4 regions of the Paenibacillus sp. FSL R7-0272 genome follow, and region 2 is predicted to be linked to each of the others. Evidence: predicted binding sites of a transcription regulator. Region 2 holds the regulator's gene; each other region holds the start of a gene.
What was found. The regulator Rex, encoded in region 2, represses fermentation and respiration genes when NADH is low (regulators of the CRP and FNR family bind a similar motif). The targets are predictions, from matches to a motif close to TTGTGAAATATTTCACAA.
Positions count from the first base shown of each region.

Region 1 (6,306 bases), 2.0 Mb from region 2:
TTATTTATAATCTGGGCTTTCAGGGTATAAGCAATACCTTTATCTAATGCAAGCTTTAGTTTACTGCGTTCCTGGCTCGTCAGAATATCATTATCAAACCCGTGTTTGCGCTGGGTGATATCATCTAGTAGAATCATCGTTTGCACCATCGCATTGTCATTGTACGTTACGGCATCCGAATAATTACTGCGTTTAGGATAGACCTGAGGCCAGCCACCCGAAGGGTACTGTGACACGAGAATAAAATCAACGGCTTTGCGGACACTGTCTTTAAAGATCGGATTACCGGTTTTGACATACATTTCAGTCAGGAAGCGGATTTCCGATGTTGTAGCATCATTATCGAAGGTTCCAAGCTCAACACCGCTCGGGTCTTTCCAGCCAGAACGTTCCGTTACACCATTCCAAGGGGTAGCATATTGTTTCTCCATGTCTTTGTAAAAGCCGCCGTGCGGCATCTGCCAGGATACGATATTCAGTGCATAAGCCGTATCTTTGGCGAGATCCCCAGTCGCGAAGTTGCTTATATCCCTGAATTTCTGCAACAAAGAGGACACATCTACAAGGGTAGGACTAGACTTCTGGCTCGGCAACACTTCGGTTTTAATTGTCACTGGGGCGGAGGAAGGATTAACATCGGCAGCAGCGGCATGTGGAGTGACCAATGCGGCAGTGACCATGGCCATAGAAAGTGCAACGGGTATGATGCGTAATGGGGCTAACAATTTAGGTTTACTCAAGTGAACGCCTCCTTAAGCTATTATTTTCCCGAACTAATATGGAACATATATATCATATAAGCCAATAAAAGGATTCTTTATATTGTAAGCGCTTACCAATAAAGAAATCAACCTTTAATTTCAAATGGCATCCATTTTCGCATTTTGTTCATTCATCCTGCCTATTGTGTTCGATAGAAGATAGCTGGCACTGCGCCAAAACGGAATTTGAATGATTTGGAGGGCATAAGCAATAGGCAACTCGGGGAAAATGTAAGCAGTGAAAATAAGATTGGGTCCGTACTTATAACGTATAAAAATCTATGGTGAACTTAAGACAAAAGTAGAACTGTCGCATGTTTTATGAGGAAATTGAATTTATTTTTGCAAAACCTATTGCAATGTGAAAAATATCACATTATAATGAGTGTATAAAGTGAAATAAATCACAAGTGATCTACCGAATGAATAGTGAATTATTTCACAACCATAACCATGTTTATTAAACTCATTATTTTATATACTCCAAGGAGGAACTCTCATGAAAATCGCAGTCATCGGATGTACACACGCAGGAACAGCAGCTATCGTAAATACCGCCAAATTATACCCGGATGCCACCATTACTGTATATGAACGCAATGATAATATCTCTTTCCTGTCATGTGGTATTGCGCTCTACGTAGGTGGAGTGGTCAAAGACCCTGACGGCCTGTTCTACTCTTCGCCGAATCAATTGGCAGATCTCGGGGTAGTGACCAAGATGCTTCACGAAGTTACAGCAGTGGATGCCAAAGGCCACACCTTGCGGGCTAAAAATCTGCAAACCGGGGAAGAATTTGAAGATACATTTGATAAACTGATCATGACTACAGGTTCATGGCCTGTTGTGCCGAAGCTGGAAGGCATCGAGATGGATAACATCCTGCTTTGCAAAAACTACAATCACTCCAACACTATTATCGAAAAAGCCAAAGATGCGAAACGTGTTACTGTAGTTGGCGCAGGATACATCGGTGTGGAACTGGTCGAAGCATTCCAGATGAACGGTAAAGAAGTGACGCTGATCGACAGTGTGGATCGTATTTTGAACAAATACCTTGATCCTGAATTTACAGATGGAATTGAAGATACGCTCACGAATAAAGGCATTAAACTGGCTCTCGGTCAAACCGTACAGAAATTTACGGGCGAGAACGGCAAGGTAACCAAAGTCATCACATCCAAAGGGGAGTTTGAGACTGACTTGGTCATTCTTTGCATCGGATTCCGTCCAAATACGGAGCTGCTTAAAGGCCAAGTGGATATGTTGCCAAACGGTGCAATTATCGTCGATAAATATATGCAAACTAGTCAGGAAGATGTCTTTGCTGCAGGTGACAGCTGTGCGATCCACTACAATCCAACCGGCAAAGCGGCTTACATTCCACTAGCAACAAACGCCGTGCGGATGGGTACACTCGTAGCGAGAAACCTGGTTCGTCCAACGACACCTTATATGGGAACACAGGGCACATCGGGCATCAAAATTTATGAGCAAAATATTGCAGGAACAGGAATGACCGAGATGTCTGCTAAAGAAGAGGGGCTTGTTGTCGAATCGGTTGTTCTGGAAGACAGCTACCGTCCTGAGTTCATGCCAACGGCTGAGAAACTGTTGCTTAAAGTGGTTTACGAACAAGCGACTCGCCGGATTGTCGGTGCACAGGTAATGTCACAAGTGGATCTGACGCAGTCGATCAATACGATCTCGGTTTGTATTCAGAACAACATGACGGTGGATGAGCTGGCGTTTATCGACTTCTTCTTCCAACCGCACTACAACAAACCTTGGAACTTCCTGAACACAGCAGGTCTGCAAGCCCTGCCTCCGGTAGAGGTTAAAGCGCCTGCGCTGGTGTAAGTCGTGAGGTGAGTCATGAATGTAGGCGGCTAGCAACGATATTAAATTTGGGTACATCATAAAATAAAGACAGAAGGAAGGCTGGCGATCATATCGTCAGTCTTTTTTTTTTGTCGTCTAAGTAGCAAATTGAATCATCTTCTTAGATTACTTTGTGATTATTTGCACAAAGTTTTCGACAAGGTCGAGATACAATAAAACCATAGATGAATTCAATGATTTGCGAACGGATAGAAGACAAAGGAGAGGATGACATATGGCGACCAAAACACCTCTGGAGGTTGCACAATATACGGCGCAGGCTGGTGTTAAGAAAGCACAGAATCCGGTTTCTTCTGTGCTGATTCTTGGTTTCCTGGCGGGAGCCTTTATTGCGCTTGGGTTTCTGCTCGATATTCGCGTAATTGCATCTGCACCAGCGGAGTGGGGGAGCATTGCAACGTTTATCGGAGCGGCGGTGTTCCCGGTAGGTCTGATTCTGGTTTTGATTGGTGGTGGAGAACTGTTAACGGGCAATATGATGGCTGTACCGCTCGCTGCAATCACAAGTAAAATCTCTCCAGCCAGCATGTTGAAGAACCTGCTACTTGTGACCGTGGGTAATCTGCTCGGTGCATTGTTTGTGGCCTTTTTCTTTGGTCATGTGCTTGGGCTCACCGCAGAGGGTGTATACCTGAGCAAAGTTGTCGATATGGCAGGACACAAATTGCATGACAGCTTCCTGCAGGCTTTTATTTCAGGCATAGGCTGTAACTGGCTGGTAGCGCTGGCTGTCTGGCTGTCTTATGCAGCCGATACGATGAGCGGTAAAATTCTGGGCATTTGGTTTCCAACGATGGCGTTTGTGGCTATCGGATTTCAGCACGTTGTGGCCAACATGTTTCTGATTCCAGCGGCGATCTTTGAGGGGCACTTTTCCTGGGGCCAGTACGTCATGAATTTTATTCCGGTTTGGCTAGGTAATTTAACGGGTGGAGCGTTGTTCGTAGCGGCTGCGTATTGGATGGTATATCTGCGTAAAACAGAGTCAGCGGCCAAGCCGGAGACGGTTGTTCCTGCTATGGTTTCTTCAGTGGAAGCAGAAGGTAGAGCGATGTGGAGTAAACAGGCGTAATTTATGGGAGAGTCGACACTTAGGAGCATTGTAGCATCATATTTGTAAGAATACGGAATAACGAAGTGAGATGATGCATTTCATCGCTTCACGACAGGGTTGATCGTGGGGAGATGGGAGGGGGTCATCTTTTTTTTGCCCAAAATTAAATTCGCCATGACAAGGTTCGGGGGAACGAAACCTGAGCATGGCGAATTTCGGGAGTGGTCCATGATATGGCATGAGGAGGAAGTGGGGAAACACCAGCCTAATGCCTTGTTCTTAATTTACCCTTCGATTCAAAGATTGAATCATAGGCAAAAAACTTTTTTCAAAATTAAAATTTTCGAATGGAATGAACGGTTTGCACACACAATGTGCTCTCCAGCAATGATGAAGATTTGGCCGATTCATTCTGTTCTCTTTACGTTATAACCCTGAACGGGATATGATATAGGGATAGCTATTGAAAGAGGGGGAGCCCAATGATGATTGAACAGGAGAATGGTGTATTTCCAGCGGTATGCCCGCTCGATTGTCCAGACACATGTGGTCTGCTATTACATAAAGAAAACGGTAAAATTACGAAGGTCACCGGTAATCCGGATCATCCGATTACGAAGGGTGCAATCTGTAATAAAGTTCGAAATATGACGGAGCGGGTGTATCATCCGGGGCGTCTTCAATATCCGATGCGACGTGTCGGCGCCAAAGGTGAAGGCAAGTTCGAGCGTATCAGTTGGGACGAAGCGATTCAGGAAATTACAGGAAAGTTCAAAGACTTGTCTGCAACGTATGGACCTGAGAGCATTCTCCCTTATAGCTTTTACGGCAATATGGGTGTGCTAGGTGTCGACGGCATGGATCGGCGTTTCTTCAATGCGCTAGGCGCAAGCGTGCTGGAGCAGACGATATGTAATGCTGCTGGTAACACAGGCTGGAAATATACGATGGGAGCCAACCACGGCACGTTGCCTGAGGATACAGAGCATGCGGACCTGATTGTGGTGTGGGGTGGGAACATTGTCAGCACCAATATGCATCAGGTTGTACTGGCGGAGAAGGCTCGTAAGAACGGTGCCAAAATCGTTGTCATTGACGTTCATCGTAACCGGACGGCTCAGTGGGCAGACTGGTTTATTCCGCTCTATCCGGGTACGGACAGTGCGCTGGCACTGGGAATGATGCATGTGCTGTTTGAGCAAGGACTGACGAATGAAGCATTTATGCAAAAATATACCGTGGGACACGAAGCGCTACGCGAGCATGTCCGTAGTTACACACCGGAGCGCGTAGCACGCATTACAGGCGTGCCGGAAGAAACGATTGTGGAGCTGGCACAGCTCTACGGAAGAGCGCAGGCCGCTCATATTCACATTGGCAATGGCTTGCAGCACCATGACAATGGGGGCATGAACGTGCGCAGCATCGCCTGCTTGCCTGCAATTACAGGGCAGTGGCTGAAGCGCGGCGGCGGTGCAGTTCGCACGAACAGCTACGGGAGCACCAACGGTGACGCGCTCGAGCGGCCTGACCTAAGGCAAAATGCCAATCCGCGGGTCGTAAACATGAACCGGATTGGCGAAGCATTGCTGGAGGCGGAGCAGCCGATCCGGGCTATGTTAGTTTACTGCAGCAATCCACTGGTGGTAGCACCGGATACGGAACGAGTGGAGCGAGGTTTTGCACGGGAAGATCTGTTTACTGTGGTTCATGACCTGTTCATGACGGATACGGCAAAATATGCAGATATTGTGCTGCCAGCGACATCATCTTTTGAAGCAACAGACCTATACCTGTCCTACTGGCACCAGTATGTCCAGCTACAAGAGCCGGTGATCGCACCAATCGGCGAGAGTAAAAGCAATGTGGAGCTGTTCTCGTTACTTGGACAAGCCATGGGTTATGATGCGGACATCTTTGGTGAGAAGCCGGAGCAGATGATTGAGAATGCACTTCAGGGCACGGAGAACCCGTATATGAACGGGATTACACTGGATCGTCTGAAGCAACAGCGGTTTGTGAAGCTGGACATGTCGGTCCACGAATCTTTCCTGGAACATCTGCCTACGCCATCAGGCAAGATTGAATTATACTCCGAGCAGATGGAACAGAAGGGACTACCGCCATTACCGACATACGCCGCGCTAGTTGAAGGTTTTGATGGAGAGAATCCTGCTGGGCCAGATGAAGCGTATCCACTGATGTTTGTATCTCCTCCAAACCATAATTTCCTGAACTCCAGCTTTGGTAATTCAGCTAAACATCAACGTTTGGAGAAGATGCCGCTACTGCAAATTCATCCAGAGGATGCGGCTCGCCGCGATGTGCAGGATGGCGATGCCGTTGTGGTGTGGAATGAACGCGGACGTATTGAACTGACTGCCAAAGTGACGGATGCCATGCTTCCGGGAACGGTCATCAGCCAAGGACTGTGGTGGGACGGCGAGGGCAAAAAACAGCGCTCCAACTCGTTGACATCCAGCCGCTTGTCGGATATGGGGAACGGTGCTACCTTTTTCTCGGCCACTGTTGAAGTGAAGCGGCAATGAATGTGCTTGCAGCCAGATAGTTTTGATGTAATATAGATT
Region 1 covers NZ_CP150221.1:5,936,667-5,942,972, reverse strand. Annotated here, with positions in the region: gene pelA (pectate lyase) at 1-686, opposite strand, end outside; gene MKY23_RS26095 (FAD-dependent oxidoreductase) at 1,261-2,622, shown strand; gene MKY23_RS26090 (formate/nitrite transporter family protein) at 2,879-3,736, shown strand; gene MKY23_RS26085 (molybdopterin oxidoreductase family protein) at 4,204-6,267, shown strand.
Region 1: a site for Rex is predicted at 2,775-2,792, ahead of MKY23_RS26090 (formate/nitrite transporter family protein). Genes of this name have one in related genera too.

Region 2 (6,306 bases):
ACATAGACTGGAATGGAAGGGATCGTATATTGCAATGAAATTTGCCGTTTTGGATTTCGAAACAACCGGCACGCAGTCCGACGGTGAGATCATACAAGCCGGACTTGCCATCATAGACCATGACTTCAGCATAACTCAAATATATAGTTCTTATGTAAATCCGGGTGTTCCAATTCCGCCATTCATCACTGGGTTGACCGGAATTACAGAAGAAGATGTCGCGGATGCTCCATCTCTTGAAGAGATGATGATGGAGATGGTACCGCTTCTTGACGATGTGGTTCTGGTGGGCCATAACGTAGCATTCGATTTTCATTTTTTACAGAATGCACTTGATCGATGTGGATATTTACCGTTTACAGGTCGTATTCTGGATACGATTGATTTCTTGAAAATAACTTTTCCTTCGTTGGGTTCATACCAGCTTGGTTATGTATCAGCCGAATTTGGATTTGAACATGACCGGCCCCATCAGGCTGACAGTGATGCACTGGCAACAGCTCATGTTTTGCTCAAATGTCTCGATGAACTAAGAGAGCTGCCGTTAATTACAATTCAGCGGCTAAGCGACCTGTTTGCACCAGAAGACAGTGATCTGGGATGGTTTTTCGACGGACTACGTGCAGAAAAGGAAGCAGAACCGATTCAGGACCTGGATGGGCATACCTATTATCGTCAGCTGGCGCTTAACGTTAGTGACTGGACGGAAATTGGAGCTCCTCGGGATGAAAGAGAAGCGAATCCGCTGGACGGTGTGACCTTTGATCAGTTTATGGATCAGGTGCGCGCCAACCTCAAAGAGACACTGGATCATTATGAAGAGCGTGAAGCACAGACACAGATGTTTGGCAGTGTACGGCAGGCACTGGATGAAGAGAAACATCTTTTGCTGGAAGCCGGAACGGGAACAGGGAAATCCTTGGGATATTTGTTACCTGCTATTTATGAAAGTGTAAAACAAGAACAGAAGGTGATGGTAAGCACTCACACCATTAACTTGCAAGAACAACTGCGCGAACGAGATATTCCGATGCTGACGCAGGTAGTTCCTTTTCCGTTCAAAGCTTCCGTGTTCAAGGGGAGAGGCCATTATCTCTGTCTACGCAAATTCGAACACAAAATCAACAAACGTGAATTTGCTACGCCGAAAGAGGACTACTTCACGGCAGCACAGATGATTGTGTGGCTCACACAAACCGAAACGGGTGACGATGAAGAATTGAACCTTAGTGCACGCGGAGGAGATTTCTGGGAAACGGTGCAGAGCGAGTCCGAGTCTTGTCTCGGTAGATCCTGTCCGTGGTTCCGCAAGTGCTTCTATCATCGTGCGAAACATGAGGCAGGACTTTCTGATATTGTGATTACCAATCACTCCAAACTGTTTACAGACGTGAAGGCTGCTCATCAGCTGTTGCCAGCTTATGAAAGTCTGGTCATTGATGAAGCGCACCATCTTGAAGATGTAGCGGGTAAACACCTTGGGCTTCACATGAAGTATTTTACGCTCGTACACACACTGACCCGTTTGTTTAAAGATAGTCGTAACGGTCAGCTCCCAATGCTCCGCTCCCAGTTGTCAGGGCACGAGAACGGTGTACAATGGGGTTCAATGGTGGATCAGATGTTTCCCCTTGCCGTTGAAGTGAAGGAAATGTGGGATCGTCTGAGCGATGCTCTGTTTGGTCTTCTGCCTGAACGGAGTGATGCTTCTCCAGGGGAGACCGGACAGTTCTCGCTGCGGCTTAAAGCGTCTCAGAAGCCTGCCAAGTGGCAGGAGTTGCAGGATTTGGAGAACCAGATCTATGTGACATTGGGTGATTTGGTTCGTAAGGGTGACAAACTGTTGCTCGAAGTAAAAGAAGATCAGGATGATTATCAGTCCGACAGTCTGATCACTGATATCACCGGGCTCTTGAAAGATCTGACGACGATGAAGGAGAATTTAAGATTCTTCATGCGTATGGATGATGCCAAGACCGTGTACTGGATGGAGGCCAGCGGACAGTTCCGTAGCAAGTCACTCCAGCTATACGCTGTTCCGGTGGATGTTAGCGCGCAATTGAAAGAGATGTTTTTCGATAAAAAGAAAAGCGTTGTGCTTACATCGGCTACGCTGTCGGTGGATAAGTCATTCCAGTTCATGATTGAGCAACTGGGTTTGCAGGAAGCTGCCGACAATAATCGGCTTCTGACCTCGATGCTACCTTCCCCATTCAATTATCGGGAACAAGCTTTGTTAGTAATCCCGCGGGATTTCCCGAGTTTGAAGGGGAGCGTAGGGGACGCGCACTTTGTACAGATGCTGGTGCACTCTCTTGCTGAGACGGCGATTGCAACTCAAGGACGTATGATGGTGCTGTTTACCTCTTATAAAATGCTTCGACAAGTCTATGAACCACTGAAAGAGGCTTTGTCCGGGAATGACATCTCGCTACTGGGGCAAGGTGTTGACAGCGGGAATCGTTCGAAGTTGACCCGACGCTTCCAGGATGCCAAAGCAGCAGTCCTGCTGGGTACGAGTAGCTTCTGGGAGGGCGTCGATATTCCGGGTGAAGCGCTGACCTGTCTTGCGATTGTGAGACTGCCTTTCCAGCCGCCTAACCATCCGCTTCTGGAAGCGAAGAGTGAACTGTTACAAGAGCAGAAGAAAAATCCATTTATGAAGCTTTCTGTGCCACAGGCAGTCATTCGCTTCAAGCAGGGGTTCGGCAGGCTTGTTCGGACAGGCAAAGATCGCGGAATCGTCATTGTGTATGATACGCGTGTAATTGAAGCTTATTACGGCAAGTACTTCCTGTATTCGCTACCTGGACCAAAGATGGAGCATATGCTGACAGAACAGATGGTTCCCCGTATTGCTGAATGGTTAGATCGACCTGCAGAAACTCAAAAATAATTACGATGTAAAGCTATAACATTGCATTGGACTTCACCATGGCGTTAAACTTTGAAGAAGACTTCACAAAGTTCGAACAGGGCAGCGCTTTAATGAACTTATATTCCTAATAATTCGGGCATTCTGTATGAGGACATCATGCATGGATATTGCATGTATACAGAATGCTCATCTTTTCAATATTTATTTAATCGTGGCGATGGTAAGGGGGAGCAAGGATGAAATCGGATAAAATATCAGAAGCGGTAGTACGGCGTCTGCCTGTATATTTGCGTTATTTAAACGAGTTGGTTCAGCGTGAGGTGACAACGGTTTCCTCGCAGGAGCTAGGACAGCGACTGGATTTGAATCCAGCTCAAATCCGTAAAGATTTAGCTTATTTCGGTGATTTTGGTCGTAAAGGAATCGGGTATGATGTGTCTTACCTGATCGAGAAGATTCGTCACATTTTGAAAATTGATCAGCAAATTAATGTGGCTCTGGTAGGGGCCGGTAATCTCGGACATGCCTTATCGAATTATAATGCTTATTTGAAGGACAATATGAAAATTGTCGCTATTTTTGATGCGTTTGGGCCTAAGATTGGCAGTAATATTAATAGCCTGACGGTCAAACCTATGGAAGAACTTACAGAAGCGGTTCAGAAAGATAACATCCGTATCGGGATCATCACGGTGCCGGACACGGAAGCTCAGAATGTTGCCGATCAACTGATTGAATCGGGTATTGAGGCGATTCTGAATTTTGCGCCGACGATTCTAAAGACGCCTTCACATGTGCGGATTCATCATGCGGACTTTACAACGGATTTGCTCAGTTTGGCTTATTATTTGGAGAACGGGAAGGAAGATGAGCTTGATGACAACAACGAATAAATGGGTAATCCAAAATGGTAAATTTGCTGTAAATGAAGGTGCCAATTGGACTGTGATTCAAGGGTATATGGTCGTTGAAAATGACAAGATTGTGCATATTGGTGAGACGCTTCCGGATGGTGACGAGAACCTGCCTAAAGTGGATGGAAAAGGACTGCTCTTCCTGCCGGGTCTGATCAATACGCATGGTCATGCGGCAATGTCTCTGCTTCGAGGTCATGGTGATGACCTGGCATTGCAAGTGTGGTTACAAGAAAAAATGTGGCCAATGGAAGCCAAAATGACTTCTGAGGACGTGTATTGGGGAGCATCCCTTTCGGTGCTTGAGATGTTAAAAGGCGGAACAACAGCTTTCCTGGACATGTATGACCACATGGATCAGGTAGCAAAAGTGGTTGAACAGTCAGGAGCAAGAGCTGCGCTGGCTCGCGGTGTCATTGGACTGTGCTCCGAAGAAGAGCAGATGCGAAAGCTCGAAGAGTCCGCTGCGTTTGCGCGTGAATGGAATGGACAGGCGGATGGACGCATCACAACCGTAATCTCTCCGCACGCGCCTTACACATGCCCTCCAGATTACATAGAGAAGCTTGTTCAAGTTGCGCATGATCTAAACCTGCCTCTCCATACGCACATGTCAGAGACGCTTCGTGAAGTGGAGCAGAATGTATCAGATTATGGCATGCGTCCAGTGGCACATTTGGAGAAGCATGGCTTTTTCTCACGTCCTTCACTCGTAGCGCATGCTGTGCATCTCAACGATGAAGAGATCGAGATCTTGGCACGTCATGATGTCGCTGTATCCCATAATCCGGGTAGTAATTTGAAGCTTGCATCGGGTGTAGCTCGTGTTCCCGCTTTGTTGAAAGCAGGAGTTACTGTATCTTTAGGAACAGACGGACCGGCAAGCAACAACAATCTCGATATGTTTGAGGAAATGAGACTTGCAGCTTTAATTCATAAAGGAGTATCCGGTGATCCTACCGCCGTACCTGCCGGGGAAGCGTTGCTTCTTGGAACAGCTTACGGTGCGAAGTCCATCTTCCTGAACGATACTGGAGTTTTGAAAGTTGGTAAAAAGGCTGATTTTATTGCACTCAACATTGAACAGGCTCACTTCTATCCACACACGGATTTGATTTCACATGCAATTTACTCGGCTTCGGCGAAAGATGTGGAACATGTATGGGTAGATGGCAAACAAGTCGTAAAACATGGTGAATGTTTAACACTGGATGAAGAGCGCATTTTGCGGGAATCCCAGTTGGCCTTTGATCAATTGCTTGCGCGTTAAGAGGCAACTTCAATGCGCACTTTTAGGGAAAGGAAGTTCAACTCTTGAAGAAAAAAAAGAAGTGGATATGGATATCGCTGCTCATTCTCGTTCTGATCTTGATTGGGCTTCAGCGATATTACGTCTATGTCACGCAGGATCAGCGGCAGGAAGAAGCATTGGCGATTGAATCGGCACAGAACCAGCTGGGCATTACAGCACCTGATGAACTGCGGAAGTACGTGTGGGGCGAAAAGAGTGGCGCTGACAACATATACTGGACGATGACAGCTAAAAACAAAGATAATCAGGACATTATGGTCTGGGTCAAGTTTGATAATAATAATCAGCCTGTACAAGGCGCGGCAGGTGTGCACAGTGAGTTATTGCAGAACGGGATGTCCGAAACGCAGATTCGCAACCGTTTCAGCTCAGATGTTCCAGGCGGTGAGATCAAACGGATCATGCCAGGTGTTGTGAACAATATCTATGTGTGGCAAGTGTACTATAACGATGATACGCATAACTATTATCGCTTTTACCGATTTAGCAACGGAGAACAAGTCGATCTGGTATATACTTTACCGAACAGCTAACTTCATACTTCTTCTTCTACTATGATGATGAATAGAACGGTCAATTCATAGATAGTTGCACATAACAATAAGCCAAAAAACCGGCAGACGGGATACCGACTGAACCGGTTTTTTGGCATTCCAACCATTGAACATCAAATGAAATAGTTAAAATTATTAATTTATTCATATTTTCGCCTTCGAAATTGTATATACGATGTGATATACTCAGATATGTACTGGAGTTAACGAACAACGCAAATAAATCTGCAATAAACGTTGCAGACATGATGTACAGCTAAATATACAAGCCTGTAGATTAAGGACGGGCTCATTTTGGGAGGGGTAATTCATTTGAAGCTGAAAGTATTGCCTATTGTTCTGACCGCCGTAGTTTCTGCCGTCCTGTTGTTTGGAGGTTGGTTCATATACCGTCAAGTAGCCGTACAGAGTCCGATTGAAAAGATGGTTACTCAGTACGAAGGTGTTAATAGCGTTCAGTTAACTATTAACCGCAATGATGTACAAATGAAACTTGATTTAAAGCCAAATGTAGATTTAGGTAGACTGGTGCAATATATTCATAGAGAAGGACAGAACCTGATCGGCTCCCGAGCGCTCAAACTGGATGTCGTAGACCACTCCAATGAGGCGCTTGAAAACTGGTGGGGAGATGCCATGTTTACCGTA
Region 2 covers NZ_CP150221.1:3,942,128-3,948,433, reverse strand. Annotated here, with positions in the region: gene dinG (ATP-dependent DNA helicase DinG) at 35-2,896, shown strand; gene MKY23_RS17410 (redox-sensing transcriptional repressor Rex) at 3,115-3,771, shown strand; gene MKY23_RS17405 (amidohydrolase) at 3,755-5,062, shown strand; gene MKY23_RS17400 (hypothetical protein) at 5,107-5,637, shown strand; gene MKY23_RS17395 (hypothetical protein) at 5,971-6,306, shown strand, end outside.

Region 3 (6,306 bases), 2.7 Mb from region 2:
TGTTCTTTTGCACGGCTAATATTCTGATTCTCCATGCTCTGAGATTTCACATCTCTTCCAAGTGGTTCTTCGATGGCCGGCAACGCATGGATACGATCCACGATTCTGCGTCCAAATACAATCGCTTCAGATAAGGAATTGCTCGCTAGTCGATTAGCTCCGTGCACGCCGGTAGAGGATACCTCGCCACAGGCAAATAAACGGGGGATACTGCTCTCACCACTCAAGTCCGTCTTTACTCCGCCCATCATATAATGCGCGGCAGGTGCAACCGGAATCCAATCTGTAGTCATGTCGAGACCGTAACGCATACAAGTTTCATAAATGGTAGGAAAACGATGCTTCACCATCTCCGGCTGCTCATGGGTAATGTCGAGGTAAACAAAGGTACTATTCGTCAGTTCCATCTCGCTGACAATCGCTCTAGCTACAATATCACGGGGTGCCAGTTCAAGCTGGGCATGATATTTCTCCATGAATCGTTCACCCTTCACGTTGCGGAGGCAAGCACCTTCCCCGCGTACCGCTTCAGATACCAGGAAGCGGGGTGCTCCCGGGTAACATAAGGATGTCGGGTGAAACTGGATGAATTCCATATCACGAACTATAGCCCCCGCACGGTATGCCATAGCTACCCCATCAGCTGTAGCTACATCCGGATTCGTCGTATAACGATACAGCTGTCCCGCACCGCCTGAGCAGAGCACTGTTGCTTTTGCTTTGACAAACACCTTTGAGCCGTCTTCTTTCAGAATCAGAGCACCGATACATTCTCCTCGATCCGTAATCAAATCCACCACAAAGTGCTCATCCCAAACGTCAATGCCTGGATGCTCGTGAACCTCAACAGCGAGTGCCCTTACGATCTCATATCCAGTCGCATCCCCATTGGCATGTAAAATACGGCGGTGGCTGTGCGCACCTTCCTGCGTCAACGCCAACTCGCCGTTCTCCAGATCGAACAATGTTCCCAGACGGATCAGTTCTCTGACACCGTCCGGGCCCTCATTAACCAATACTTCAACTGCCTCGGATCGACACAAACCGGCTCCGGCAACAAGAGTATCTTGCAAGTGGTACGCAGGAGAATCATCTTCAGCAATAACAGCCGCAATCCCGCCCTGCGCATATCTGGTGTTACTCTCAAGTAAAGACTTCTTCGTAATCATCAGAACACGATGCTGTTCGCTAGCCTTAATTGCGGTAAACAAACCAGCAATGCCTGAACCGATCACCAGTACATCGGTCTCCACCATTGGCAGCGCAGAGAGGTCAAAATCATATATATATTGCGGTATCATCTTATTCACCTGTCTCGGAGCAAGAGTAACGCATGTTACTTCACCAGTAACATGCGCTCTAGTGATTCTCTGGCTTTATCAGCAACAGCCGGTGGGACATAGATCTGAGGCTTCATCGTCTCCAGGCATTTGACCAGCTTCTTCAGGTTGTTCACCTTCATGTTCGGACATACCAGGAACTTGGTCGCAAAATGGAACTGTTTATCCGGACTGTCGAGGCGAAGCTGATATCCTGTGCCATCCTCCGTGCCGACAATGAATTCCTTAGTGGAGGATTTCTTGCAATATTCCAAAATGGCTGTTGTGCTGCCTACAAAATCCCCCATTTCTACAACTTCAGGGCGACACTCGGGGTGCACCACAAACTCAGCATTCGGATATTTAGCCTTCATCTCAACAACATCTTTTACCGTGAGCATATCGTGTGTATTGCAGTAACCTTCCCAGATGATCATCTTCTTGTCTGTGTGCTGCTGTACATAATGCCCCAGGTTTTTGTCCGGTACCCAGATGATTTCTTCGGAATCCACAGACTGGATTACACGAACAGCGTTTGCTGATGTACAGCAAATATCTGTTTCTGCTTTGATCTCAGCCGAGGAATTAATGTAGGTGACTACCTTGGCGTTCGGGTGTTGTGCCTTCAGCTTACGTAATCCGTCCACGTTCACCATGTCTGCCATTGGGCACCCGGCACGTTCATCAGGGATCAAAACGGTTTTGCCCGGAGCCAGAATTTTAGCGCTTTCACCCATAAAATGAACACCACAGAATACAATAACATCCGCATCTGTTTGCGCTGCCTTCTGGGCCAGCAGGAAAGAGTCTCCGCGGAAATCTGCGACTTCCTGTACTTCATCACGTTGATAATAATGAGCAAGAATAATAGCATTACGTTCCTTCTTGAGTTCCATCAGCCGCTCACGCAGCTCACGATTCATCTCAGCCTTGCGCTCTAAAGCCAGAGCTTCCACCTGTGATCCTCTCCTTATCGGGACAGCGTCAAGCGCTGTTTCATGGACTAACCTATGTCGTTATGTTCGCTGGTGAAACGAATCACAAGCGGTTTAACAACTAATGTACACAACGTTCACGACTCTGTCAATAAATGAAAAAAGGCAGGATATACTGCCTTTTCCCCCTTATGCTATCCGGTTCGCCATATAGCTCTTGATTATCTGTTTCTTCTGATCTTGAATAAATCCTACAAAAAAAAGAGAGCCACAAGGGCTCTCTTTTCATTCCGGTCACATGACCAGACATGTTACATATTAAGATGTTGGCTTTGAGCCACCATCATTCGGATCATTGCTGCCCTTATCCAGGTCAGGAGCTTCGTTTGGAATATCTCCAGCTGGTGGCTCAGATGTTTCATCTTTGCCTTGAATGCGAACGCGAACATCACCGATGTTATCAATGATTGGCTCGCCGCCTTCATTTGGCGTACCTTCTCCTGAGTTATCGCCTTCTGCTTTTGGTGTCAAGGAACCTGTTTCAATCAATTGCTTGATCTGATCCATTTCCAGTGTCTCCACTTCAAGCAGTGTTTCAGCGATCAGATGCATCTCTCTTGTATGTTTGGTAAGGAGAGCTTTACACTTCTCATAACAGTCGTTAATAAAGCGTTGCATCTCTTGGTCGATCTCATATGCGATGGAATCCGAGTAATTCTGTTCATGACCGATATCCCGTCCAAGGAATACCTGTCCTTGTGAACTTCCGAATTGCATTGGACCCAGTTTCTCACTCATACCGTATTCCATAACCATGCTACGAACGATACCTGTCGCTTGTTGGAAGTCACTGTATGCACCGGTACCGATCTCACCGATAAACAATTCTTCCGCCACGCGACCTCCGAGAAGTCCGGTTACTTTATCCAGCAACTCCTGTTTGGTAACGAGCATACGGTCTTCTTTTGGCAACATGATTACATATCCACCCGCACGTCCGCGCGGAATGATGGTCACTTTATGTACCATATCAGCATGTTCCAGGAAGTATCCTACAATGGTATGGCCTGCTTCGTGATAAGCAACAATGCGTTTCTCCCGATCACTGATGACACGGCTTTTCTTCTCCGTACCAACGATGACTCGGTCAATCGCCTCATCCACTTCACGCATGGAAATATCTTTTCTGTTACGGCGTGCTGCGAGCAATGCCGCTTCATTCAGCAAGTTCTCCAGGTCTGCACCCGAGAAACCTGTTGTACGCTTCGCGATGATGTCCAATTTCACATCTTTCGTGAGCGGTTTATTACGGGAGTGTACTTTCAGTACAGCTTCACGGCCCTTGACGTCTGGACGATCCACTGTAATTTGACGGTCAAAACGGCCTGGGCGCAACAACGCAGGGTCCAGAATGTCTGCACGGTTCGTTGCGGCAACGATGATAATACCTTCGTTTGCACCGAATCCGTCCATTTCAACGAGCAATTGGTTAAGGGTCTGTTCACGCTCGTCGTGACCTCCGCCCAGACCAGCACCACGCTGACGTCCTACTGCATCGATCTCGTCAATAAAGATGATACAAGGCGCATTTTTCTTTGCATTTTCGAACAAGTCACGTACACGTGATGCACCGACACCGACAAACATTTCAACGAAATCGGAACCGGAAATGCTGAAGAATGGTACACCTGCTTCACCGGCTACAGCACGAGCAAGCAATGTCTTACCTGTACCTGGAGGACCTACGAGCAATACGCCCTTCGGAATACGTGCCCCAACGGCTGCGAACTTCCGAGGGTCCTTGAGGAAGTCTACGACTTCAACAAGCTCTTGTTTCTCCTCGTCTGCACCCGCCACATCTTCAAATGTAACGCGCTTCTTCTCTTCATTGTAGAGGCGAGCACGGCTTTTACCAAAGTTCATTACTTTACCGCCGCCGCCTTGAGCCTGATTAAACAGGAAGAAGAACAGCAGGAACATAATGATCAAAGGAATAAAGGAAGTCAGCAACGTCAACCAGATGCTGTCACCTTTCATTGGTTCCTGATGATATTCAAATTTGTTAGCTTCACTTGCAGCTACAAGTTCGGTAATTGCCTCATCCGTAGGAGGAATATACGTTGAGAAATTTTCTGATTTGGCCCCATCAGGTGCTTGTTTGTATCGGCCGGTCACGAGATATGTCTGACCATTGAATTGAACAGTCACTTCGGCGATATTGTTGGCTTTAACCTCAGCACGAAACTGATCATATCTAGGGTTTTCTATAACATCGTTTCCATCTGTGATAAATCTAACTAAACCCACCACAACTAAAAAAAGAATCAAATAAAAACCAGAATTCCGGATGAACCGATTCATCCCCTACCTCCTCTCGAGACACTTTAATTATTTTAACATAGCCCGACATGGCTTCTCAATAGAAGCCAAGAACAGCTCAAGGCTTCGGCCTTACTAGATATCAGCTTGTGTAGATTTCTGGTTTCAGAATCCCGATATAAGGAAGATTCCGGTATTGCTCGGCATAATCCAGACCGTACCCCACGATGAACGCATCAGGGATATCAAAGCCCGTGTAGTGAGCTTCCAGTTCCACTTTACGGCCGGATGGTTTATCGAACAATGTCACCACACGTACGGTTTCAGCACCGCGGTTTTCCAACAATTCAATCAAATAGCTGAGGGTCAGTCCGCTGTCGATAATATCTTCGACAATCAGAACTTCACGTCCTTCAACGGATACATCGAGATCCTTGATGATTTTGACAACACCGGATGACTTGGTAGATGCACCATAACTGGATACGGCCATAAAATCCATCTCAACCGGTACCGTTATGTTCTTAACCAAATCAGCCATAAATATAAACGCACCTTTGAGCACGCAAATGACCAAAGGGTTCCGGTTAGCATAATCGGCACTAAGTGTTGCGCCTAATTCCTTAACCTTACTCTGAATTTCTTCTTCACTGATCAATACTTCTTGAATGTCGTTCTGCAACTGTGCGAACCTCCTAAGTTATACTATGAAAGCCTTACCTGAACCATAACCACTACCCCTGAATCGCTGAATCGCCTACAGTCATGTACAGGATTGCGGAAGTGCTCTCCCTGACAGGAGCCATATCGGACCGGCGAACACCCGGTAACCAGATGACATTGCCTGCTCCATCACAAACCACAGGAATGCGTGGTCTGACAGATGGGGGAATCTTCTCGTCGATGAAAATATTTTTCACCTTTTTGCTCCCGTTTAATCCCATTACCTTCATGGTATCTCCAGGTAACCGTGAACGTACAACCAGCGGCATCTGAAGCCCATTCGCATCAAATGCGGCCTGATCAGCCGATTCCGGTACATGATAGTTTTCGGGACTCATCGGCATCAACCGGATATATCGGTTAATCTCGGTGAGTGAAAGCTCATAAGTTCCGCTCCATTGTGCAAGACGATACTCGTAAGATTGACCCTGTGCACTTGCCCGTTCGCCAAAAGAAATCAGATCATACTCCCGGACACATACGAGTGTCTGTCCTATATCCAGGCTCCAGGTCGTCACCTCGGTCTCCATGACCTTGCGCCGAATAGTTTCAATACGGGTAAAGTCGACAAAATCACTGTCCAAAGGCAGATAATTCAATATTAGTTTAATCAACCTTCGTTGTAAAGCGACATGTAACTTCAAGAAGGAAGGCACCTCAAAGGTCTGCCTTCCGCCGTTCACCTGCACTAGACACCTGTATGTGTCTTGAGTACTCTGCTCCATGAAATCGTCTTCGTCACCCACAATTTCGGCAAGTCGATTCAGTGACGGCGTGAGTTGTCCATTATATTGCCCCAAAAATGGAAGCACATCCAGACGAATCGCATTACGCCGATATTTTCGTTGATCATTACTCTCATCATGAAAATAAGTAAAACCCTGTGTAATACAAGCTTCTACAAGGTCTGTCTTGTTTATACGAAGGCATGGACGGATAAGTTCCACATTTTTTTCACGACGTTTGAACTTCATACCTGCCAGCCCCGAAAGCCCGCTACCTCGGAGCAA
Region 3 covers NZ_CP150221.1:60,581-66,886, reverse strand. Annotated here, with positions in the region: gene nadB (L-aspartate oxidase) at 1-1,301, opposite strand, end outside; gene nadA (quinolinate synthase NadA) at 1,337-2,275, opposite strand; gene ftsH (ATP-dependent zinc metalloprotease FtsH) at 2,573-4,615, opposite strand; gene hpt (hypoxanthine phosphoribosyltransferase) at 4,716-5,255, opposite strand; gene tilS (tRNA lysidine(34) synthetase TilS) at 5,308-6,306, opposite strand, start outside.
Region 3: a site for Rex is predicted at 2,346-2,363, ahead of nadA (quinolinate synthase NadA). Genes of this name have one in related genera too.

Region 4 (6,306 bases), 180 kb from region 2:
AATCTCCAGCAAGTATTGATCGAGGAACCGCTGGGCGATATGTGGTGGGTTTAGAGCTATACTAGGGGGAAATTGAATATGATTAACGTCACCATTTGGAATGAGTTTGTCCATGAGAAAATACATGATGAAGTAAAAGAAGTATATCCGGACGGTCTGCACCGTGCACTTGCTGACGGACTTGGCGGCGAGGGATTTGCGATTCGTACAGCTACATTGGATCAGCCTGAACACGGTTTGAGTGATGAGGTACTGGATTCCACAGATGTGCTTATATGGTGGGGACATATGGCACATGATCGCGTTAGCGACGAGATTGTACAGAAGGTAGTGCAACGTGTATTGAACGGTATGGGTATGATTGTGCTCCATTCGGGTCATTTCTCGAAGCCTTTCAAAGCGTTAATGGGCACAAGCTGTGATCTCAAGTGGCGTGTAGCAGATGAGCAGGAGATCGTGTGGTGTGTCAATCCGTCTCACCCGATTGCGGAAGGCATCGACGCCAAGATCGTATTGGAAAAAGAAGAGATGTACGGTGAATTCTTCGATATTCCAGTACCGGATGAGCTGGTGTTCGTGAGCAATTTCCAAGGCGGAGAGGTATTCCGCAGTGGATGCACGTTCCGTCGTGGCGAAGGCAAAATCTTTTATTTCCGGCCCGGACATGAAACGTACCCCACGTATTACAATCCGGAAATCTTGAAAGTGATCAGCAACGCTGTAAAATGGGCCTACCCTGCCCGAAGTTCGAAGCCACAATACGGCAAGAGCGAACCCGTAAGACCAATTGGTGGCGTGCTGGTCTAAGCCGCAGAAGCTTTAGCTTTACTCATGGACATTCATCATTAAAATTGATTAGGTAATATGGTAATACCGGGAACCCTTCTCCAGGTCGTCTGACTGTGGTAGAAGGGTTCTTTTTGGGTAATATAAGGATATCAGTTGTTAAACGATATTTCCCATGGTTACCTGCCATAACGTGTTGTATACTGAAGGTATACTGTATCGATAGTATTGAGTTTTGTTTTTTTAATGTAAAGTTTTTTGCGGCAGACGTTTTCTTTAAAGCTCAAATGTGTTATTATGAAATATACTAACAAAACGTAAGTTGAGTGATCTCTAAAGAGGTGATAAAAGTGGAAGATCAAGATATGCGGATGTGTCCGCGCTTTGAGACGGCGTTTTCTTTTTTGGGCAAGCGCTGGAATGGGTTGATTATTCAAACGTTAATGAGTGGTTCAAAGCGATTCAAAGACATCTCCAATCTGATACCATCCATGAGCGACAAGATGTTGTCTGAACGGATGAAAGACCTGGAGAGCGAAGGTATTCTGGTGCGTCATGTGTACCCGGAAACGCCAGTGCGAATTGAGTATGAGTTGACCGAGAAGGGCAAGGCGTTACAGCCTGTAATGAGTCAAATTCAAGACTGGGCCGAACACTGGGTGGAATAACCAGCTGATGCTGTGTGCAGAAAGTACAGAAACTCTTGATTTCCAGTGAAATCAAGAGTTTTTTGTCTTCTGTGACAGCTTACATGGGACTTTTTCGCTTATCCGTTGCACATGTTGTCATCAGATGTAGTATAATCTATAGAAAATGGCCGCAGACGGCCGGAGCGAAGGAGGCCACTTGTCATGAGAGAAGAAAGCTTATCCCGTGAAATACGCTACGGCAAACAAGATATTGCAGAACTTGAGAGCGCATCCATTCAGGTTCATCTGATTTATCAGAAAACGGCAGAACTGTTCAAACGCTCGGTTGATTCACCTTCGGGGAGTAATAATCCTGTCCACACAGACGTGGATTGGATGAACAGCGCTGGCTCAGGATCGTCTCCGGCGGTGCTGCAAAAATGGATCCAAGCGCCTAGTGGCTGGAAATGTATCGGCTGTGAACTGCGGTTACCAGATCGTGTGTCTCATGCAAAACAACAAACTTACAACGACCGGCTCTGTCTGAAGGCCGGAAACGGGAAATTGGTTCAGATCGAAATGCTCATTCAGGCCGTTGTCTGGTCACAATACGAAAAAATCCGTATGTTTGCACCTTGGCTTGGTGATGAGCCGTTCTACACTGCGGAAGAACTGGAAGTTATTGCACGATATATTGTTCCGACGTATTTCTCGGATCGCCCATTGCATGAGCAGGGCAAAGTGTTCAAAATTCATCAGCCCTACGGTCATATTCCGTTGTATCAGGAATACGTAGATGCTCCGTCCTGCTGCGTACAGGTAGACGGTGCATTACTTGAAGGTCGTTTGCTTACTGGTGTTTTTGTATCCGATACTCAGACGTTTGGCCTTAATCCCTATGTGAAGGACGGCGACGGAGGTCGTACCTACATGCAGGCTTTTGTTCAATAGTGGTCGGGTCAAACGTATGGCTAATGCAGTATAAGGAGGGTCTGCTTGCAGGCTCTCCCTTTTTTGATGGTAGGTGCGTAAACAGGGAAAGGACAAAAGTAACGGCTTTGACACTGTTTTTTATCAAAGAATGTGCCATAATAAAGGGTATGGACAACAGGGTGAATGATTTTACGCAGGGTGGTGTTACCTACATGATGAAGAAAATTCCCGGTTACATAGGTCTATGTATGATTGTTCTCGTCATTTTGACGGGGTGTACCAGAGAGACACAGCCTTCCGAACAGCCGGTTGTCTCAGAGAAAGATTCAGCCAATACGATTACGGTTGCCATTGATGGCAGTACTTTTTTACCTGATGCGACGAAGTCCATCAAACGAGATTTCAGTGAAGGCTTGACGCTCAAAAAAGCTTTGCTGAACAGCGGGCTGGTTGATTTTACGGCAGACGGAAAACGGATCCAGTCTGTGGGTGAGGTTTCTCTTGATTCGTCTCTGAGTTGGGCAGTGAAGCTGAACGGTAAGGATATTGCTCCAGAAAAGTGGGATACCGAGCTTCATGCTAAGGATGAAGTCATTATATACGTCAAAGCTGCTGACAGCGGGGGAGAAGGTGTCGCATATCAGACAACCCTGCTTAAAGTGAGCGGTGGTAGCGTGGAACCAAATCTGAATCGGCAGTATGCCGGTATTTATGTGCAAGAATGCACTGTTCGTGACGTATTAAAATCCAGTGGAGTTGTGCGTCTGTCGGAGAATAACAAGTTTGTTGTTGCCGTTGAGAATGTTATGCCTCGGACGAATCAGCGCTGGGTAATCAAGGTCAATGATAAAGAGTTAATGGAGAATGGATTGGATATGAAATTAAATCCACGGGATGCGGTGAAGCTTGAACTTGTCAACGCATCCTGAGCACATACAAGGAAATACGAAAAGCCCAATGTTGATAATAATCAAATTTGGGCTTTTTACTGTATGATGAACTCTTTAAACAGTCGTGACAGCAAGTGAAAGGCCCGCTACCTGAGGTCAAGCTATTCATTTAACATGACGTCAAATGCGGCAAATTTCATTCGGGCACAATTCGCAGTGGCAAATGCCCTGCAACATTTTCAGGTCTTTGATCACAATCATACCATTGTCATATTCAATGGCATCTTTTTTGCGAAGGTCACTGAGCATGCGGTTTACACTTTCACGGGTAGCGCCAATCATATTGGACAGATCCGTGTGGGTAATTTTTTTATGAATCATCACATGATCTCCGTGCGCCTCTCCATACGAATTGGATAGCCTGATCAAGGTAGAACAGAGTGCCCCAGGTTTACCGTACAACATCAAATCCCGGAACTTTGTTTGGGTTAAACGATGATGAATGCCCATCCACTTCATGAAATCAATCGCAAAGTCACAATGCTGACAGATCAACATTTCCAGGTCCTTGTGTTCCAGCACACCAATCTCGCTGTCCTCCAGTACTTCCGCCGAGAAGCTGTGTCTGGAGCCAAAGAACGGATCGGCCTGACCAATCATATCGCCTGTCTGGTACATGTACATGATCAGTTCCTTGCCCTCGTCGGTGGATTTCGTGATCTGTGCACGTCCCCGTTTCATATAATAAAGTTTGTCAGAGACGTCACCTTCCCAGTACAGATGTGTTCCTTCCGGGTAGGTTCGGTCTTTCATCGTTACGAGCAGATGATTAAAATTCACTTCCGAGAAACAGTTGGTGTTTCCGCGTTTTTCCAGTACGTTTGTTAGTTCTCCCATACGTTGATCTCCCCTTTATCTCCCCGGTCTGGCGAGTGCAGCTACATGTTGCCCCCGAGGTTCGCCGCAAACTGTGCCATCCTGATCTGGGCATCTCGGCCGTGTGGAGGTACGGTACAAATTGCGGTGGTTCAATTTTTAAGTTCAGTATATACCTAATCTTACCGTTTGAGGGGCATGGAAAGCATTTAAAAATGGCGAAATTTCAAACATTGTGATTAAATTCACTTTTCGAGGGGAAGGATGAGGCTGTTGGTCTACTATTTTAAATAGAAACTGAAATATGACTTCTAAGGGGAGGTTAAAAACTTAACTAAAATTTGTCATACTTTGTGAAAAAAATCACATAATATATCTTTTCCCCGTGTTACGATGTGCATGTAAAGAAGAGAGACAAACCAATACGAACCTTTAGGAGGATGAGGGAGATGGCTGTAAAAAATGAAGTCGCCCCAACAAAAGAACCGACAGCAGGTCAGTATATTCAAACGTTAATTGATAAAGCGAACAAAGCACATGCAGCATTCATGTCCATGGATCAGGAGCAAATAGACCGGATTGTGCAGGCAATGGCGCTTGCGGGACTGGATAAACATATGATGCTCGCCAAAATGGCCGTGGAAGAAACGGGACGCGGTGTATATGAAGATAAAATTATTAAAAATATATTCGCAACAGAGTATGTTTATAACAGCATTAAATATGAAAAAACAGTAGGCGTTATCGAAGACAATGAATATGACAGCTTCCAGAAAATTGCGGAGCCGGTTGGTATTATCATGGGGATCACACCGGTAACCAACCCGACATCAACAACGATGTTTAAAGCACTGATTGCCATCAAAACACGTAACCCGATCATCTTTGGTTTCCACCCTTCCGCACAGAACTGTAGCCGCGAGGCCGCGAAAATTTTGCTTGAAGCTGCTGTGAAAAACGGTGCTCCAGCCGACTGTATCCAATGGATTGATGATCCATCCATGGATCGTACCAACGCACTGATGAACCACAATGATGTTGCTCTCATTCTGGCGACTGGCGGATCAGCGATGGTGCGTGCAGCGTACAGCTGTGGTAAACCGGCACTGGGCGTAGGACCAGGTAACGTGCCTTGCTTTATCGAGAAAAGTGCAGATATCAACCAGGCGGTAACGGATTTGATTCTGTCGAAGTCTTTTGACAATGGTATGATCTGTGCGTCCGAACAAGCGGTCATTATTGAAGAACCCATCTTCGATCAAGTGAAAAAGAAAATGATTACGAACGGCTGTTACTTTGTGAACAAAGAAGAGGCAGCCAAACTGACAGCAGGTGCAATCAACGCAGAGAAATGTGCGGTTAACCCGACCATTGTAGGTCAGTCCGCTGTGAACATTGCCAAAATGTGCGGTATTGAAGTACCGGCAGGTACTAAAATTCTGGTAGCCGAGATTGAAGGTGTAGGCACCAAATTCCCATTGTCTGCTGAGAAACTGAGTCCGGTGCTGGCATGTTACAAAGTTAAATCTGCAAAAGATGGTATTGAGCGTGCGGCAGAAGTGGTTGCTTTTGGTGGTATGGGTCACTCCTCTGTCATTCATTCGAACAATGAAGAAGTGATCAATCAATTTGCGGATCGCCTGCAAACCGGACGGATTATCGTGAACTCCCCTTCAACACATGGCGCAATCGGAGATATCTATAATACCAACATGCCATCGTTGACACTGGGTTGTGGATCGTACGGACGTAACTCGACATCTTCCAACGTAACTGCTGTGAACCTAATCAATGTGAAAAGGGTGGCTCGCCGTACCGTGAATATGCAATGGTTCAAAGTGCCGAACAAAGTCTACTTCGAAAAAGGGGCAACTCAATACCTTGCCAAAATGCCGGACATTACTCGCGTAGCGATTATTACAGATGCCATGATGGTCAAACTCGGATATGTGGAAAAAGTAGAGCATTACCTGCGTCAACGTCAGACACCGGTAGCGATTGAAGTCTTCTCAGAAGTTGAGCCAGATCCATCAACAACAACAGTAGACCGCGGTACAGCCATGATGGAACGCTTCCAGCCAGACTGTATTATCGCACTCGGTGGCGGGTCACCAATGGATGCTGCCAAAGCGATGTGGTTGTTCTATGAATATCCTGACACAGAGTTCAACAACCTGAAACAAAAATTTATG
Region 4 covers NZ_CP150221.1:4,122,426-4,128,731, reverse strand. Annotated here, with positions in the region: gene MKY23_RS18345 (sugar phosphate isomerase/epimerase) at 1-54, shown strand, start outside; gene MKY23_RS18340 (ThuA domain-containing protein) at 79-807, shown strand; gene MKY23_RS18335 (helix-turn-helix domain-containing protein) at 1,137-1,454, shown strand; gene MKY23_RS18330 (hypothetical protein) at 1,638-2,366, shown strand; gene MKY23_RS18325 (hypothetical protein) at 2,561-3,277, shown strand; gene MKY23_RS18320 (Crp/Fnr family transcriptional regulator) at 3,419-4,135, opposite strand; gene adhE (bifunctional acetaldehyde-CoA/alcohol dehydrogenase) at 4,564-6,306, shown strand, end outside.
Region 4: a site for Rex is predicted at 4,466-4,483, ahead of adhE (bifunctional acetaldehyde-CoA/alcohol dehydrogenase). Genes of this name have one in related genera too.